2 regions of the Streptomyces sp. NBC_00328 genome follow, and region 1 is predicted to be linked to the other one. Evidence: riboswitches for the same ligand, from Rfam matches in the RefSeq annotation. Region 1 holds a riboswitch; the other holds the start of a gene.
The links. A riboswitch is a leader RNA that binds a small molecule or an ion and turns the genes downstream of it on or off. The one in region 1 is predicted to bind cyclic di-AMP.
Positions count from the first base shown of each region.

Region 2: linked by a shared signal. The riboswitch ahead of OG485_RS31355 (M23 family metallopeptidase) and the one ahead of OG485_RS25275 (transglycosylase SLT domain-containing protein) in region 1 are both predicted to bind cyclic di-AMP.

Region 1 covers NZ_CP108013.1:5,753,667-5,761,529, forward strand. Annotated here, with positions in the region: gene fahA (fumarylacetoacetase) at 1-131, opposite strand, end outside; gene OG485_RS25270 (HAD family hydrolase) at 742-1,551, shown strand; gene OG485_RS25275 (transglycosylase SLT domain-containing protein) at 1,958-2,713, opposite strand; cyclic di-AMP (ydaO/yuaA leader) riboswitch at 2,717-2,877, opposite strand; gene OG485_RS25280 (CocE/NonD family hydrolase) at 3,537-5,534, opposite strand; gene OG485_RS25285 (polyprenyl synthetase family protein) at 5,880-6,890, shown strand; gene OG485_RS25290 (hypothetical protein) at 7,094-7,681, opposite strand.
Region 2 covers NZ_CP108013.1:7,130,268-7,138,130, forward strand. Annotated here, with positions in the region: gene OG485_RS31340 (DNA gyrase/topoisomerase IV subunit A) at 1-2,233, opposite strand, end outside; gene OG485_RS31345 (M16 family metallopeptidase) at 2,580-3,941, shown strand; gene OG485_RS31350 (M16 family metallopeptidase) at 3,938-5,326, shown strand; cyclic di-AMP (ydaO/yuaA leader) riboswitch at 5,542-5,701, shown strand; gene OG485_RS31355 (M23 family metallopeptidase) at 5,714-6,481, shown strand; gene OG485_RS31360 (GntR family transcriptional regulator) at 6,678-7,370, shown strand; gene OG485_RS31365 (HPr family phosphocarrier protein) at 7,597-7,863, opposite strand, start outside.

The DNA of each region.
Region 1 (7,863 bases):
AGCACGTGGTCGCCGAGCCGTACGCCGACGCGTCGCTCGGGGTCGCCGGCCGGGTCGGTCAGGGAGAACACGCCGTACGGCAGGTTGTGCGGGCCGAAGGGGTCGCCCTCGGGGACATCGAAGGGGGGCATCGGTTGGTGCCTCGCTTTCGGATTCGTACTCGCCATGTGATCCATGCGTTCCACGCGTTTCATGTGGTCGGGCACACGTTACGGGGGAGTGTCCCCGCTGCGGCAGGGCCTAAAGGGTTTGCAATGTCCGTATTGGTCCCGCGCGGAGCCGGAGGTCGCTGGGCGGCGGGTGCGCCGAAGCCGGGTGACGGGTGCCGCTTCTCGGTTCCGTGGCCGCGCTTCACGGACCTGCTCGCGGCTGCCCGAGGCTGCCCGCGGCTGTCTCGTACGCTTCCGTGGCGCACTTCCCAAGGCGGGAGGAGTTCGTCTCTGCCCGGCCCAACGGGCTTGTCCGTGAACGGACTTGCCGATGTCCGGCCCCGGTGGCCGGCGTGGTGCGGTACGGCGGCCGAGGTGGCCTGTCGGCGAGTTGGCCTTTGTCCAGGGGGTGTTGGGGAAATGTGGTCGGTCGTGTGCGGGAAAGTCGGTGTGGACGGAAGTGGAGCGTGGGTGATCCGAAGCGGTCGCAACGCGCTTACCACCGTGCGGTGAACGGCGTTGCTGACGGGATACCGGACGTCGTCCGGTTCAGGCCGGGCCGATGAGTCGTTCGATCCGTATTCTTCGGATCATGGCCGCTCCGACTGCATATTCACTCATCGCCACTGACCTGGACGGAACGCTGCTGCGCGGCGACGACACACTCTCCGACCGGTCACGTGCCGCGTTGGCGAAGGTGACCCGGGCAGGTGCCCGGCATCTCGTGGTCACGGGCCGACCCGCACCACGCGTGCGACCGCTTCTCGACGAACTCGGCGGCGAGGGACTGGCGGTGTGCGGGCAGGGGGCGCAGCTGTACGACGCCGGCGCGGACCGCATGCTGTGGTCGGTGACCCTGGACAGGGAACTGGCGGAGACGGCGCTCGGCAAGATCGAGGCGGAGGTCGGGCTGCTGTACGCGGCGGTCGACCAGGACGGCGTGGACGGGCTGACGCTCATCGAGCCGGGCTATGTCATGCCGCATCCGACCCTGCCCGCGGTGCGGGTGCCGCGCCGGGACGACCTCTGGGCGGAGCCGATCAGCAAGGTGTTGCTCCGTCACCCCTCCTTGTCCGACGACGAGTTGGCGTCGGCGGCACGGGGAGTGGTCGGTTCGCTGGCGACGGTCACCATGTCCGGACCCGGCACCGTCGAACTCCAGCCATGCGGGGTGACCAAGGCGACGGGCCTGGCTCTCGCCGCGGCGCACCTCGGGCTCACGCCGGACGCGACGCTCGCCTTCGGTGACATGCCCAATGACATCCCGATGTTCGACTGGGCGGCCCGAGGTGTGGCGATGGCCAACGCCCATCCGGAACTGAAGGCGGTGGCCGACGAAATCACCCTGTCGAACGAGGACGACGGGATCGCGGTCGTGCTGGAGCGCCTCTTCGGCTTCTAGTGCCGCGACAGGCAACGTTCGCCCCGTCGCGACTCCCGGCACGCACTCTCGCCGCACCGGCCGAAAGCCCAAGTACATCCAGTACGAGGACTTCCGGCCGGCACGCCGAGAGCACGCACCGGGCGCCGCTCCTTGACGGGCAAACGTTGCCTGCCGCGGCACTAGCGGCGCAGGCGCCCCAGCCTGGCGCGCCCGCAAACGCACACCCGCCGACACGCCCGCCCGGCGCACCCACGAACGCACACCCGCCGACACATTCGGAGCGCACCCGCCCGCCGTGCCCACGGACGCGCACCCGCCGCCGCGCCCGCGGACGCACACCGGCCGACGGGACCGCAACGCACCCGCCGACGGGCCGGGAAGGCGCCGTCGGCGGGTGCGGAGGAAGACGGGGTGCGGGGTGCGATCAGTAGGCGCCGTTGACGTTGTCCATCGAGCCGTACTTGTCGGCCGCGTAGTTGCAGGCCGCGGTGATGTTGGCGACCGGGTCGTAGATGTTCCACGACGTGCCGGCCACGTGGTACGCCTGGAACGTGGGGTCGATCACCTGGAGCAGGCCCTTGGAGGGGATGCCCGCGGCGGCGTTGGAGTCCCAGTTGTTGATGGCGTTGGGGTTGCCGGAGGACTCGCGCATCACGTTGCGGTGGATGCCGTCGTAGCTGCCCGGGATGCCGGCCTTGGCCATGACGTCCAGGGATTCCTTGATCCAGCCGTCGAGGTTGTTGGAGTACGTCTTGGCGGCGGCCTGGGTGACGGTGGTCGACTTGGCGACGGCGGCGGTCGCCTTCGCCGTGGTGCGGACGGTCGTCGACTTCAGCGTCTTCGTGCCCACGGTCAGCTTCAGGCCCGGACGGAGGTGGGCGGGGTTGTCACCGATGACCGCGCGGTTCGCCGCGTACAGCTTCTTCCAGCCGCCGCTCTTGGGGTACTTCTGCGCCACCTTGGAGAGCGTGTCGCCGGCGACCACCTTGTAGGTGACGAGCTGCACGTTGGGGATCACCGCGGTGTGGGCGGCCTGCGGGGCCTGCGCCGGGGTGGCGGCGCTGGCGCCGGTCGCGCTCACGAGCGGGAGGGCGAGGGCGATGCCGCCCGTTCCGGCGGCGATCATGCCCCGGGTGATGACGTTGGTCTTCATGCGGCGGTGCTTGCCTCGTACGGGCATGACGAATTTCCTCTCCGACGCCTGCGAGGTGAGCTGTCGGGTTCGGGCGGGAGATGCCCGGCCGCGCTGTGGGCGCGGCTTCACCCCAAGCCGGTCCGGTGTGCCCGGATCGGCGGCTTACCTGTGGTTCCCCCGCTCCTGCCGTGCGTGGGTCGATGGGTTGCCGGGCGGCGGCAGGATTCGGCGATCCGCCCGGGGTCGACCAGAACGTATGCGAGAGCACATGTCCGAAACAAGATGAGATTTGACCGCGAAGATCGCTTTCTCCTGGTTAATGCACGGGTAAAAAGTCCGATTGCGCCGGAATTAGATCCTCAACTTGCCTTTGGCAAACGGGTTGGGTCGCGAAGGGCGCGCGGCGGGAGTCCGGTTCGCCGGTGACCCAACTCACGAGACCAAAGAGCATCAAGGCGGCATGAGGGGTAATTCGGGCATCGTCCTTGCGGTGGAAGCCGCCGCCGAGCCCTTCGCGGGGTACCGAGAGGCCCCTGGCGCGGCGGGAATTGTGGCGCGGGACACATCGGGGAACGTGGCCGCCCGGTGGCGGGCGCGCCTCCCGCACGCGAGCCGAAGCCGCCCGGACGCAAGCCGAAGCCGCCCGGACGTGGACCGAAGCCGCCCCGACGCGGTTCCGAACCCGGGCCGGTGCGCGGTGAAGTGCGCCTCGCGCCACCGGTGTTCGGCGCGAGAGTGTCCTGCCGCCGTCCGGGGCGCGGCGATACGCCGGGGCCCGCGCCATGAGCGCGTCGCGCCGGCCCGGGCCTGGGGCGCGTGTGGATGCGCAGCGGTCCGAGGGAGTGAACTCCCGTGCCGGCGGGCCCAGTCAGCCGGCTGTGCGCGGGATGCGCTTCTCCCAGGTTCGATGGAAGACGACCTCGTCGCCGTCCTTGCAGACGAGTTCGTCGGTCGTGACGAAGTCCTGTGCGTCGCAGGTGATGGCGGAGACCGTCTCGACGCGGGCGTCCCACGGCAGGTCCGGGCGGTGCAGTCGGATCGACCAGGCCGAGTGGGCGCGGGCGGACAGCGGGTCCGAGGTGTCGATCGTGTACGTCTCCCGGGCCTCCTCCGTGCATTCGAGGCCGTCGGGGTACACGCGGGTACCGCCGCGCCCCGGGTCCACCTCAAGACGCCAGGTCTCCGCGGCCACGTCGCGCAGGACCAGGCGTCGGGGGCGGGGCTCGTCCAGGGTCGCCGAGACGGTCACGCCGAGGGGTGCGAACTGCTCCGGTTCCTCGAAGGCGACCGAGGGGTCCGACTCCGTTGCCCGTACCGGGAGTTCCAGGACGCTGCCGATCGGCTCCAGGGTGAAGCCCTCCTCCGAGCCCGGCTGGGGCCAGATCCAGGGCCAGTACGCGGAGGAGACGCCCAGCCGGATCCGGTGGCCCGCCGGGAACGCGTAGCCGATGGCGGTCAGGTCGAACACCACGTTCTCCGTGGTACCCGGTTCCCAGGGAACCGCCCGGTCGGGGCCCCGGCGCGCCGAGAGGTTCAGGGTGCCCCGGGTGACGAGCGTCGACGCTCCGTCCGGGGCCACGTCGCACAGCCGGGCGATCACCTGGCCCCTGGGTGACGCGGACGTCAGCCGCAGATTGACCCGGGGCCGGCCCAGTACCCAGGTCTCCTCAGGCACCTCGAACTCGAAGCAGGCCGAGCGGGCGTCCTCCTCCCGTTGGTCCGGCGGCAGGTCGGCGTCGTCGCCGGAAGGGAACAGCCGGCCCGCGTCGACCCCCGTGTGCTGCGGGGAGCGCACCGGCAGCGGGGCGCCCTGGAGCGCGTACGCGACCGGGGTCACCGAGGGCGAGGGCCAGGCCGGGTCACCCACCCAGCGGCCGGGGATCCGCGCGTACACCGTCGCCGGAGGGTGCGCGTCCATCACGTACGAGCGCAGAAGGGGGACGGAGAGCGCGTCCGTCTCCTCGTCCCTGAGCCAGTGGTCCCACCAGCGCAGCGTCTCCTGGAGGAAGCCGATCGCCGGTCCGGGCGGCAGGCCCCGGTCCGGGTACTGGCGGGACCAGGGGCCGATGAGACCTCGTACGCGATCAGGCGGCAGGTTCCGCACCAGGCGCAGCACCGTGTCGCGATGCGGATCGTGCCAGCCGCCGACCGCGAGGACCGCGGCGCGGATGGCCCCGTACTCCTCGCGGAGGCTGTCGTGGCGCCAGTACGCGTCCCTGGTCTGGTGTGCCAGCCAGGTGGGCGCGGCGGGGCGGATCGCCTCCAGCCGTTTCTCCCACATGCTCCGCCACATGCCCTCGCCCACGTGCGCGGGGTCCGGCGGGCGGGCGGCGAAGGCGAGCAGTCGGGCCGACCGGGCGTGCGTGTCGACGGCGAGGACGGAACCTCCCGCATGGTGCACGTCGTTGTCATAGAGGTCGTCGGTCGAGCAGACCGTGACGATCGCCTTGAGCGGCTCGGGCGCGCGGGCCGCGGTCCGGAGGGAGTCGAAGCCGCCCCACGCGATCCCGAACATGCCGACCCGGCCGGTGCACCAGGGCCGGGCCGCCAGCCAGGAGACCACCTCCACCCCGTCGTCCGGCTCGTTCCCCGTGTCCTCGTCCCCCGGCACTCCCTCCGAATTGCCGTGGCCGCGTACGTCCACGCGGACGGAGGCGTAGCCGTGCCCGGCGTACCACGGATGGCGCTGCTGGTCGCGCGGGGCCGTCCAGTCGGTCAGGCGGTACGGGAGGTACTCCAGGAGCGCCGGTACGGGCTCCTCGGTCAGCGGCCGCCAGATCCGGGCGTACAGACGGGTGCCGTCCGAGAGAGGGATGAGGACGTCCTCGTGAGTGGTCTCGTAAGGGAAGGACGTACGGATGTGCATGAGCGCCACCCCAGAGGACGTAATGCCGGTCATTTCATCGCAAGTCATCGCAAGTCGGTTCACATCATCTGATCATGAACATACAGTCGGTGGTGGGGTGGTGCCCGTGAGCCGGGGTACCCGCCGTTGGGGCACGCAGGTGCTTCCCGTGTGCCTTCCGGGTGTACTCGCGCCCACCACCTGGCGGAGCGAAGTGGACCGGGGGACGGTGGGCGCTCGTGGTGATCGAAACGTGACCGGATACGCTGACTTGAGTGATGGCAGCGACACATCGACAAACCGTGTCATCGACCAAATGATCGACCGAGTTCGCCATGTGATCGTCAGCAGACAGGAGAACCTCTCGTGACCGTCGTCGGGCCGTTCGGGCTGAGCGTGCGGGACCAGGCTCTCGAAGCCGATGTCCAGGCCGGATTGGCGGCTGTCGAGGAGGGTTTGCTCGAAGCCACCAAGAGCGAGGTCCCGTTCATCACGGAAGCCGCCCAGCACCTCGTGCGGGCCGGCGGCAAGCGGTTCAGGCCGCTGCTCGTGATGCTCGCCGCGCAGTTCGGCGACCCCTACGCGCCGGGTGTCGTGCCCTCGGCCGTGGTCGTCGAGCTGACCCACCTCGCCACGCTGTACCACGACGACGTGATGGACGAGGCCGAGGTCCGGCGCGGGGTGGACAGCGCCAACGTGCGCTGGGGCAACTCGCTGGCCGTCCTCACGGGTGACTTCCTCTTCGCCCGCGCCTCGTACATCCTGGCGGACCTCGGGCCCGAGGCCGTCCGGATCCAGGCCGAGGCGTTCGAGCGGCTGGTGACCGGGCAGATCCTGGAGACCGCGGGTCCGCGCGACGGCCGCGATCCGGTCGACCACTACCTCGACGTGCTCGGCGGCAAGACCGGGTCGCTGGTCGCCGTCGCGTGCCGGTTCGGCGCGATGATGTCGGGCGCCGACGAGACGGTCGTGGACGTGCTCACGCAGTACGGCGAGCGGCTGGGCGTCGCTTTCCAGCTCGCGGACGACGTCCTCGACATCGCGTCCGACTCGCACGAGTCCGGCAAGACGCCGGGGACGGATCTGCGCGAGGGCATCGCCACGCTGCCGGTGCTGCGGCTGCGCGAGCGCGCGGAGCGGCTGGGGCTCGCCGAGGACATCGCGCTGTGCGAGCTGCTCGACTCGGACCTGACGGACGACGCGCGGCACGCGGAGGCGCTGGCCCGGCTGCGGGAGCACCCCGCGCTGGAGCAGGCGCGCCGGGACACCGTGCGCTACGCGGAGGAGGCGCGCGCCGCGCTGGCCCCGCTGCGTGAGTGCGACTCGAAGGCCGCGCTGGTCGAGCTGGTGGACGCCGTGGTGCACCGGGCGGGCTGAGACGCCGGCTCGGGTGTCACCGGTCGCGGGCGGACTGGGACGCCGGCTCGCGTGCCACCGGACATGGGCCGGCTGAGACGCCGGTTCAGGTGCCACCGGTCGCCGACCGGTTGGAACCGGTCCGTATCCGCCGGTCCGTATCCGCCGGTCCGGGACCGGCCCCGTACCGGCCAGGCCAGGACCGGCCCCTGCCGGGGCGGCTGTCAGTAGCCTCCACCGCCTCCCGTGCTCGTCGTGGCCGGTGTCGGCGACGTCGAGGCGGGTGTGGTGATCTTCGCGCCGCTCGGTGTCACCGCGAACCACGTTCCGTCCACTCCCTGGCCGTAGGCCTCCTTCGGCTCGTCGTCCTTGGCGTACCGGTAGAGGGGCCAGCCGGCGAGGGTGACCTGGGTGCTGCCGTCCGCGCGTTTCACCGTGGAGACCAGGCTCTTGTCGATGCCCTTCGTGGTCACCCCGCCGTGGGCCGTGGTCGCCGGCCAGACCGTGGCGCAGGTGTCGTAGCAGGTGACCTTGGTCGGGTTCGCCGAGTCCGCGTCGAAGCGGTACAGGACGTACCCCTTGTCGTCGGTGACGACCGTGCCCAGTTTCGCGACCTTGGCCGTGGTCAGCATGGACGTCGCCGATCCCGTGGTGCCGCTTTGTGTCGTGCCGCCGCTGCTCTGCGAGGAGCTGGTCCCGCTCTTGCCGCCGCCGCTGCTTCCTCCGCCGCCCCCTCCGCATCCGGCGAGCGTGAGCGCCAGGACGGCGGTGCCCGTGGCCGCGTATCCCGCGACGTACCTGATGGCGATCATGGCGATTCCTCGATCCCTGGAGTGCTGGGTGCTCCGATCGCTGCCACCTGTACGTACGGATTCGAGCCGTTCTTTACTCGAAATGTCGCCATATTTAGTTTCTAGGCCGGGTTCCCCACGTACGCCCCCCACGTACGACCCCCACGAGCGACCCCTACGAGCGACCCCTACGGGTCGGGGTA
Region 2 (7,863 bases), 1.4 Mb from region 1:
TCAGCTTCGCCGTGGTCTGGACGGAGTCGTCCAGCGTTCCGCGCGAACCCGCCACCGTGAAGACCACCGCGTCGACTGCCGGGTCGACCGCGGTGAACGAGATCACCTTCGCGCCGTCCGTCAGCTTGATGCCCGCCATGCCGCCCGCGGCACGGCCCTGTGGGCGTACCTGCGAGGCCTGGTAGCGCAGCAACTGGGCGTCGTCCGTGATGAAGACCAGGTCCTCCTCGCCGGTGCGCAGCTCGATGGCGCCGACGATCCGGTCGCCGTCCTTGAGGGTGATGACCTCCAACTCCTCCTTGTTCGAGGGGTAGTCGGGCACCACACGCTTGACGACACCCTGCTCCGTGCCGACCGCGAGGCCCGGCGACGCCTCGTCGAGCGTCGTCAGACAGATCACCGTCTCGCCCGGATCGAGGGAGGGCAGGAACTCCGTGATCGGAGCGCCCCCGGAGAGATTGGGCGCCGACGCCGTCTCGGGCAGCTGCGGCAGGTCGATCACGTTCAGGCGCAGAAGACGGCCCAGGGACGTGACCACGCCGACCTCGCCGCGTGCCGTCGCGGGCACCGCGGAGACGATCACGTCGTGCTTGGTGCGCTTGCCGTCCGGGTCCTCCCCGAAGGGGTCACCGGTCGCCGTACGCGCCAGCAGCCCCGTGGAGGACAGCAGGACGCGGCACGGGTCGTCGGCGACCTGGAGCGAGACGGTCGCGGCGGGAGTGCCCGCGGACTCCAGGAGAACCGTGCGCCGGTCGGTGCCGAACTTCTTGGCCACCGCGGCCAGTTCGCCGGAGACCAGTTTGCGCAGCTCCGAGTCCGAGTCCAGGATGCCGGTCAGTTCGTCGATCTCGCCGTTGAGGCGGTCGCGCTCCGACTCCAGCTCGATGCGGTCGAACCGGGTGAGCCGGCGCAGCGGCGTGTCCAGGATGTACTGCGTCTGGATCTCGGAGAGCGAGAAGTGCTCGATCAGGCGTTCCTTGGCCTGCGCCGAGTTGTCGCTGGAGCGGATGAGGCGGATGACCTCGTCGATGTCCAGGAGAGCGACGAGGAGGCCTTCGACCAGGTGCAGCCGGTCGCGCTTCTTGGTGCGGCGGAACTCGCTGCGGCGGCGTACGACCTCGAAGCGGTGGTCGAGATAGACCTCCAGCAGTTCCTTGAGGCCCAGGGTGAGCGGCTGACCGTCCACCAGTGCCACGTTGTTGATGCCGAAGGACTCCTCCATCGGCGTCAGCTTGTAGAGCTGCTCGAGGACCGCCTCCGGCACGAAGCCGTTCTTGATCTCGATGACCAGGCGCAGGCCGTGCGAGCGGTCGGTGAGGTCCTTGACATCGGCGATGCCCTGCAGCTTCTTCGAGCCGACCAGGTCCTTGATCTTGGAGATCACCTTCTCCGGACCGACGGTGAAGGGCAGCTCCGTGACGACGAGGCCCTTGCGGCGCGCCGTGACGTCCTCGACCGACACCGTGGCGCGGATCTTGAAGGTGCCGCGGCCCGACTCGTACGCGTCCCTGATCCCGGAGAGACCGACGATCCGGCCGCCGGTGGGCAGGTCGGGGCCCGGGACGTGCTTCATCAGCGTCTCGAGGTCGGCGCCCGGGTACCGGATGAGGTGCCGGGCGGCGGCGATGACCTCGCCGAGGTTGTGCGGCGGCATGTTCGTGGCCATGCCGACGGCGATACCCGACGCGCCGTTGACCAACAGATTCGGGAAGGCGGCCGGAAGGGCCACCGGCTCCCGCTCCTGGCCGTCGTAGTTGGGCGAGAAGTCGACGGTGTCCTCGTCGATCGACTCGGTCATCAACGACGTCGCGTCGGCCATCCGGGCCTCGGTGTAACGCATCGCGGCCGGCGGGTCGTCGTTGCCGAGCGAACCGAAGTTCCCGTGGCCGTCGACCAGGGGCAGACGCATGGAGAAGGGCTGCGCCAGACGCACCAGGGCGTCGTAGATCGACGCGTCGCCGTGCGGGTGGAGTTTACCCATGACCTCGCCGACGACACGGGCACACTTCACATAGCCGCGGTCGGGACGCAGGCCCATCTCGTTCATCTGGTAGACGATGCGACGGTGAACCGGCTTCAGGCCGTCGCGGGCGTCCGGCAGGGCTCGCGAGTAGATGACCGAGTACGCGTATTCGAGGAAGGAGCCCTGCATCTCGTCCACGACGTCGATGTCGAGGATCTTCTCCTCGTACGAGTCGTCGGGCGGCGGGGTCTTCGTGCTGCGGCGGGCCATCGCTGCTGCGGCTCCTTCACAGTCTCTGCCGGGGCATGAACGGGTTCTGACGCGCACCATTGTGGACCGCCCCACTGACAACGCCGACCGCGACCCGTCCGTAGCGCCCCCGCGGCGCGCTGCGCGGGCCTCGCGGGGACCGCTCCCGGACGGCCGTCCGGCCCGGTGCCAGACGGCCCCGAGCGCGTTCGCGGCGGTTCCCGGTGTGCTTCCCCCGGTGTGCGGCAACACGCACAAGTCTCGCTCTCGGCGTACGAGGTGCGGGAACTTCGCCAGCCGTCCGCGCGCTTGCATACAGTGGCAGGACCGACAGGAATGACGTAGTTCCGCGATCGAAGGGACGTACATGCCCATGGGTCACACGGCCACAGCTGAGGCAGGCTCCGGCGGCCTGACAGCGACCGAGCACCGCCTGGCCAACGGCCTGCGCGTGGTGCTCTCCGAGGACCATCTGACCCCGGTCGCCGCGGTGTGCCTCTGGTACGACGTCGGCTCGCGCCACGAGGTCAAGGGCCGGACCGGTCTCGCCCACCTCTTCGAGCACCTGATGTTCCAGGGCTCCAAGCAGGTCCACGGCAACGGTCACTTCGAACTCGTCCAGGGCGCCGGCGGCTCCCTCAACGGCACGACGAGTTTCGAGCGCACCAACTACTTCGAGACCATGCCCGCCCACCAGCTGGAGCTCGCCCTCTGGCTGGAGGCCGACCGCATGGGCTCGCTGCTCGCGGCACTGGACGACGAGTCCATGGAGAACCAGCGCGACGTCGTGAAGAACGAGCGCCGGCAGCGTTACGACAACGTGCCGTACGGCACCGCCTTCGAGAAGCTCACCGCGCTCTCGTACCCCGAGGGCCACCCGTACCACCACACCCCGATCGGGTCGATGACGGACCTGGACGCGGCCACCCTGGAGGACGCCCGCGCGTTCTTCCGCACCAACTACGCGCCCAACAACGCGGTCCTGTCGGTCGTCGGCGACATCGACCCGGAGCAGACGCTCGCCTGGGTCGAGAAGTACTTCGGCTCCATCCCCGGGCACGACGGCAAGCCCGCCCCGCGGGACGGCTCGCTTCCCGACATCATCGGCGAGCAGGTGCGCGAGGTCGTCGAGGAGGACGTACCGGCGCGCGCCCTGATGGCCGCCTACCGGCTCCCGGAGGACGGCACGCGCGCGTGCGACGCGGCCGACCTGGCGCTCACCGTCCTCGGCGGCGGCGAGTCCTCCCGGCTCTACAACCGGCTCGTACGCCGTGACCGCACCGCCGTCGCGGCCGGGTTCGGCCTGCTGCGGCTCGCCGGAGCGCCCTCCCTGGGGTGGCTGGACGTGAAGACGTCCGGCGACGTCGAGGTCCCGGTCATCGAGGCCGCCGTCGACGAGGAGCTCGCCCGGTTCGCCGAGGAGGGTCCCACGGCCGGTGAGATGGAGCGCGCCCAGGCCCAGTTGGAGCGCGAATGGCTCGACCGGCTCGGCACCGTGGCGGGCCGCGCCGACGAACTGTGCCGGTACGCCGTCCTGTTCGGCGACCCGCAGCTCGCCCTGACCGCCGTGCAGCGCGTTCTCGACGTCACGGCGGACGAGGTCCGGGAGGCCGCCAAGGCCCGCCTGCGCCCCGACAACCGCGCGGTGCTCGTCTACGAGCCGACCACCGCCGAAGCAGCCGACGCGGCTGACTCCGCCGACGAGACCGACGAGGAGGCGGCGAAGTGACCGAGCTCGCCACCATGGACTTCCACCCGCAGCCCCAGGCCGGCCAGCCGAAGCCGTGGGCGTTCCCCGCCCCCGAGCGGGGCACCCTGGACAACGGTCTGACCGTGCTGCGCTGTCATCGCCCCGGCCAGCAGGTCGTGGCCGTCGAGGTGAACCTCGACGCGCCGCTGGACGCCGAGCCGGCGGGCCTGGACGGCATCGCCACGATCATGGCGCGCGCCTTCTCCGAGGGAACCGACAAGCACTCGGCCGAGGACTTCGCCGCCGAACTGGAGCGCTGCGGCGCCACGCTCGACGCGCACGCCGACCACCCCGGTGTGCGCCTGTCCCTCGAAGTGCCCGTCTCGCGCCTGGCCAAGGCCCTCGGCCTGCTCGCCGACGCCCTGCGGGCCCCCGCGTTCGCGGACAGCGAGGTCGAGCGGCTGGTGACCAACCGGCTGGACGAGATCCCGCACGAGACGGCCAACCCCGCCCGCCGTGCCGCCAAGGAGCTCTCCAAGGAGCTGTTCCCGGCGAGCGTGCGCATGGCACGCCCGCGGCAGGGCACCGAGGAGACCGTCCAGAACATCGACGCGTCGGCCGTTCGCGCGTTCTACGAGAGGCACGTGCGCCCCGCCACGGCCACCGCCGTCGTCGTCGGCGACCTGACCGATGTCGATCTCGACGAACTGCTCGCCGACACGCTCGGCTCCTGGACCGGCTCGGCCGCCCAGCCGCGCCCCGTGCCGCCGGTGAGCGCCGACGACACCGGCCGTGTGATCATCGTCGACCGCCCCGGTGCCGTCCAGACGCAGCTGCTCATCGGCCGGGTCGGCGCCGACCGGCACGACCGCGTGTGGCCCGCGCAGGTCCTCGGCACCTACTGCCTCGGCGGCACCCTCACCTCGCGCCTGGACCGCGTCCTGCGCGAGGAGAAGGGCTACACCTACGGAGTGCGGGCGTTCGGACAGGTCCTGCGTTCCGCGCCGGACGGCACGGGTGCCGCGATGCTCGCCATCAGCGGCTCGGTCGACACCCCCAACACCGGTCCTGCGCTCGACGACCTGTGGACGGTGTTGCGCACCCTCGCGGCGGAGGGCCTGACCGACGCGGAGCGCGACGTCGCCGTGCAGAACCTGGTGGGCGTCGCGCCCCTCAAGTTCGAGACGGCCGCGGCGGTCGCGAGCACGCTCGCGGACCAGGTCGAGCAGCACCTGCCGGACGACTATCAGGCGACGCTCTACCGGCAACTGGCCGCCACCGGCACCGTGGAGGCCACCGCGGCGGCCGTGAGCGCCTTCCCGACGGACCGTCTGGTGACCGTCCTGGTGGGCGACGCGGCGCAGATCGCGGAGCCGGTCAGGGCCCTCGGAATCGGTGAAGTCACCGTGGTGGCAGCCGAGTAGAGCCCGTGCGACGCGTCAGGGCCCTGACGGCTGAAGAGCCGTCAGGGCCCTCCCTTTTCCGGAAGCCGCTCCCAAGATGTCCGTATTCGTATGACGGCCACCGTTCTGCCCTGTGGGATGCGTTACAAAAATCGTGATCCGTTTGTTGTTCGAAAGTTGCCCCGCTTAGCGTCAGTGCGGCTGTTCGTCACGCAGTGCGCCGCGCCCGCGGCACCGGACAGTCATCGCCGAGTCCCCCATGACGCGAGTCAGGGGAGCCGGGGACCCACACGTAGTCCCTGGGGTGAATCGGACGCCCTCTCCGGAGGGAGCCCGTAGGAGACCTTCCTGCTCCGAACCCGTCAGCTAACCCGGTAGGCGAGAGGGAAGGAAAGGATCAGCCCCTACATGGCGTTCACCTGTGGCACCGGCAAGCACCGTCGTACGAGCCGCGTGCACAGCACGACCACCACGACCGCCGTCGGGGTCGCGGCGCTCACCACCACCGGTGTCATCGGAACCCTGGCCGGCCCCGCGTTCGCCGCGGAAGCCTCCGTCGAGCAGACCGGGCTGACCCAGACCGTCACGCTCAACGACACGGTCGCCGACCAGATCGACGCCCAGGCCTTCGCGCAGCTGCGCGCCGCCGACGAGGCCGCCGCGCGCAAGCAGGCCGAGCAGACCGCGCGCAAGCAGGCCGCGGAGCAGGCCCAGAAGCTGCGCGAGACCAAGGAGCGCGCCGCCCGTGAGGCCGAGCGCAAGCGCCTGAACACGTTCGTCATGCCGATCACCGGTTCGTACGTCTCCACCGGCTACCAGGCCAGCAGCAGCCTCTGGTCCTCCGGCAGCCACACCGGCGTCGACTTCCACGCCGCGTCCGGCACCTCGGTCCACGCCGTCGGCTCCGGCACGGTGGTCACGGCCGGCTGGGGCGGCGCCTACGGCAATCAAGTCGTGATCAAGATGCACGACGGCACGTACACCATGTACGGCCACCTCTCGTCCATCGGTGTGTCCGTGGGGCAGACGGTCACTCCGGGGCAGCAGATCGCTCTGTCGGGGGACACGGGCAACACCACCGGTCCGCACCTTCACTTCGAGGCCCGTACGACCGCCGAGTACGGATCGGACATGGACCCGGTCGCGTACCTGCGCTCGCACGGCGTCAACGTCTGACGACCGCTTCGCGGCTTCTTCACCGCTTTCGATGCCCCGGCTCACCGAGCCGGGGCATCGTCGTTTCCGGATGCCGTCTGTCCAAAAAATATCCATGGATTCAGGCCTGCCATCGGAAATTCAGGCTTCCTGCAATAGAGTCACTGAACAAGCGTCAATCGACGGCGTTTCACGGGGATTAAAGCGGAGGTCGGTCATGCGTATTCCGGCGCACTCGGTGTGCACGGCGATCCGTGACGACATCGTCGCGGGTGTCTACGAGCGCGGCGGCCGCCTCACCGAGGAACTGCTCGCACGCCGGTACGGCGTCTCGCGCGTCCCCGTGCGCGAGGCCCTGCGCACGCTGGAGGCCGAGGGGTTCGTGGTCACCCGCCGGCACGCGGGCGCGTGTGTCGCGGAGCCCTCCGAGCTGGAGGCCGCGGACCTCCTGGAGATGCGCATGCTGCTGGAACCGCTGGGTGCCGCGAGAGCCGCGCAGCGGCGCACGGAGGCCCACCTGAAGGTGCTGCGAGGTCTGGTCAGGCTGGGGCAGGAGCGCTCAAGGCGAGGCCACAGCGAGGATCTGCGCTCGTTGGGCGGCTGGTTCCACGAGACGCTCGCGCAGGCGTCCGGCAGCCCCGCGCTCACCTCGACGCTCGCCCAGCTGCGTCACAAGATCGCCTGGATGTACTCGGTGGAGGCGCCGGCCGACCCCGCGGAGTCCTGGGCGGAGCACGGCGGCATCGTGGACGCGGTCGCCCGCGGGGACAGTGAGCGGGCCCGCGCGATCACGGCCCTGCACACCGAGCGCGCCACGGCCGCGCACCGGCTCCGATTTCCCGGCGGCGACCGGCCGGACCGTGTGAGAAGTTCGCAACATCCCGTAAACATGACGGGCCCGCGTCATTAACACGGGCGCCGTATACAAAGAGGGATATTCGGCAGGGGCTCATTTCTGATGCCCTTTTATGCGTGTGTCCGGAATTTCGGCGCACGCCATTCCCGTGGTCATGGTGCGAGGTCGTACATGGCATGTGGGGAATTCCGAGCGAGGGTACGGAAAAACAGCCGAGCCGCGCCACCCGGTGAAGGGGGGCGCGGCTCGGCCGCTCGTGTCCGGGTGCCTCGTGGGCGGCTCAGACGGTCTCGGGGAGCTCGTCGAGCCCCTCGGCGACCAGCTTCGCCAGACGGTCGAGAGCGGCATCCGCGCCCTCGGAGTCCGATGTGAGGACGATCTCCTCGCCGCCCTGGGCGCCCAGGCCGAGGACCGCGAGCATGGAGGCCGCGTTGACGGGGTCCCCGTCGGCCTTGGCGATCGTCAAGGGGATGCCGGAGGCCGTGGCGGCCCGGACGAAGATGGAGGCGGGGCGGGCGTGGAGGCCCTCGGTCCAGCCGACGTTGAC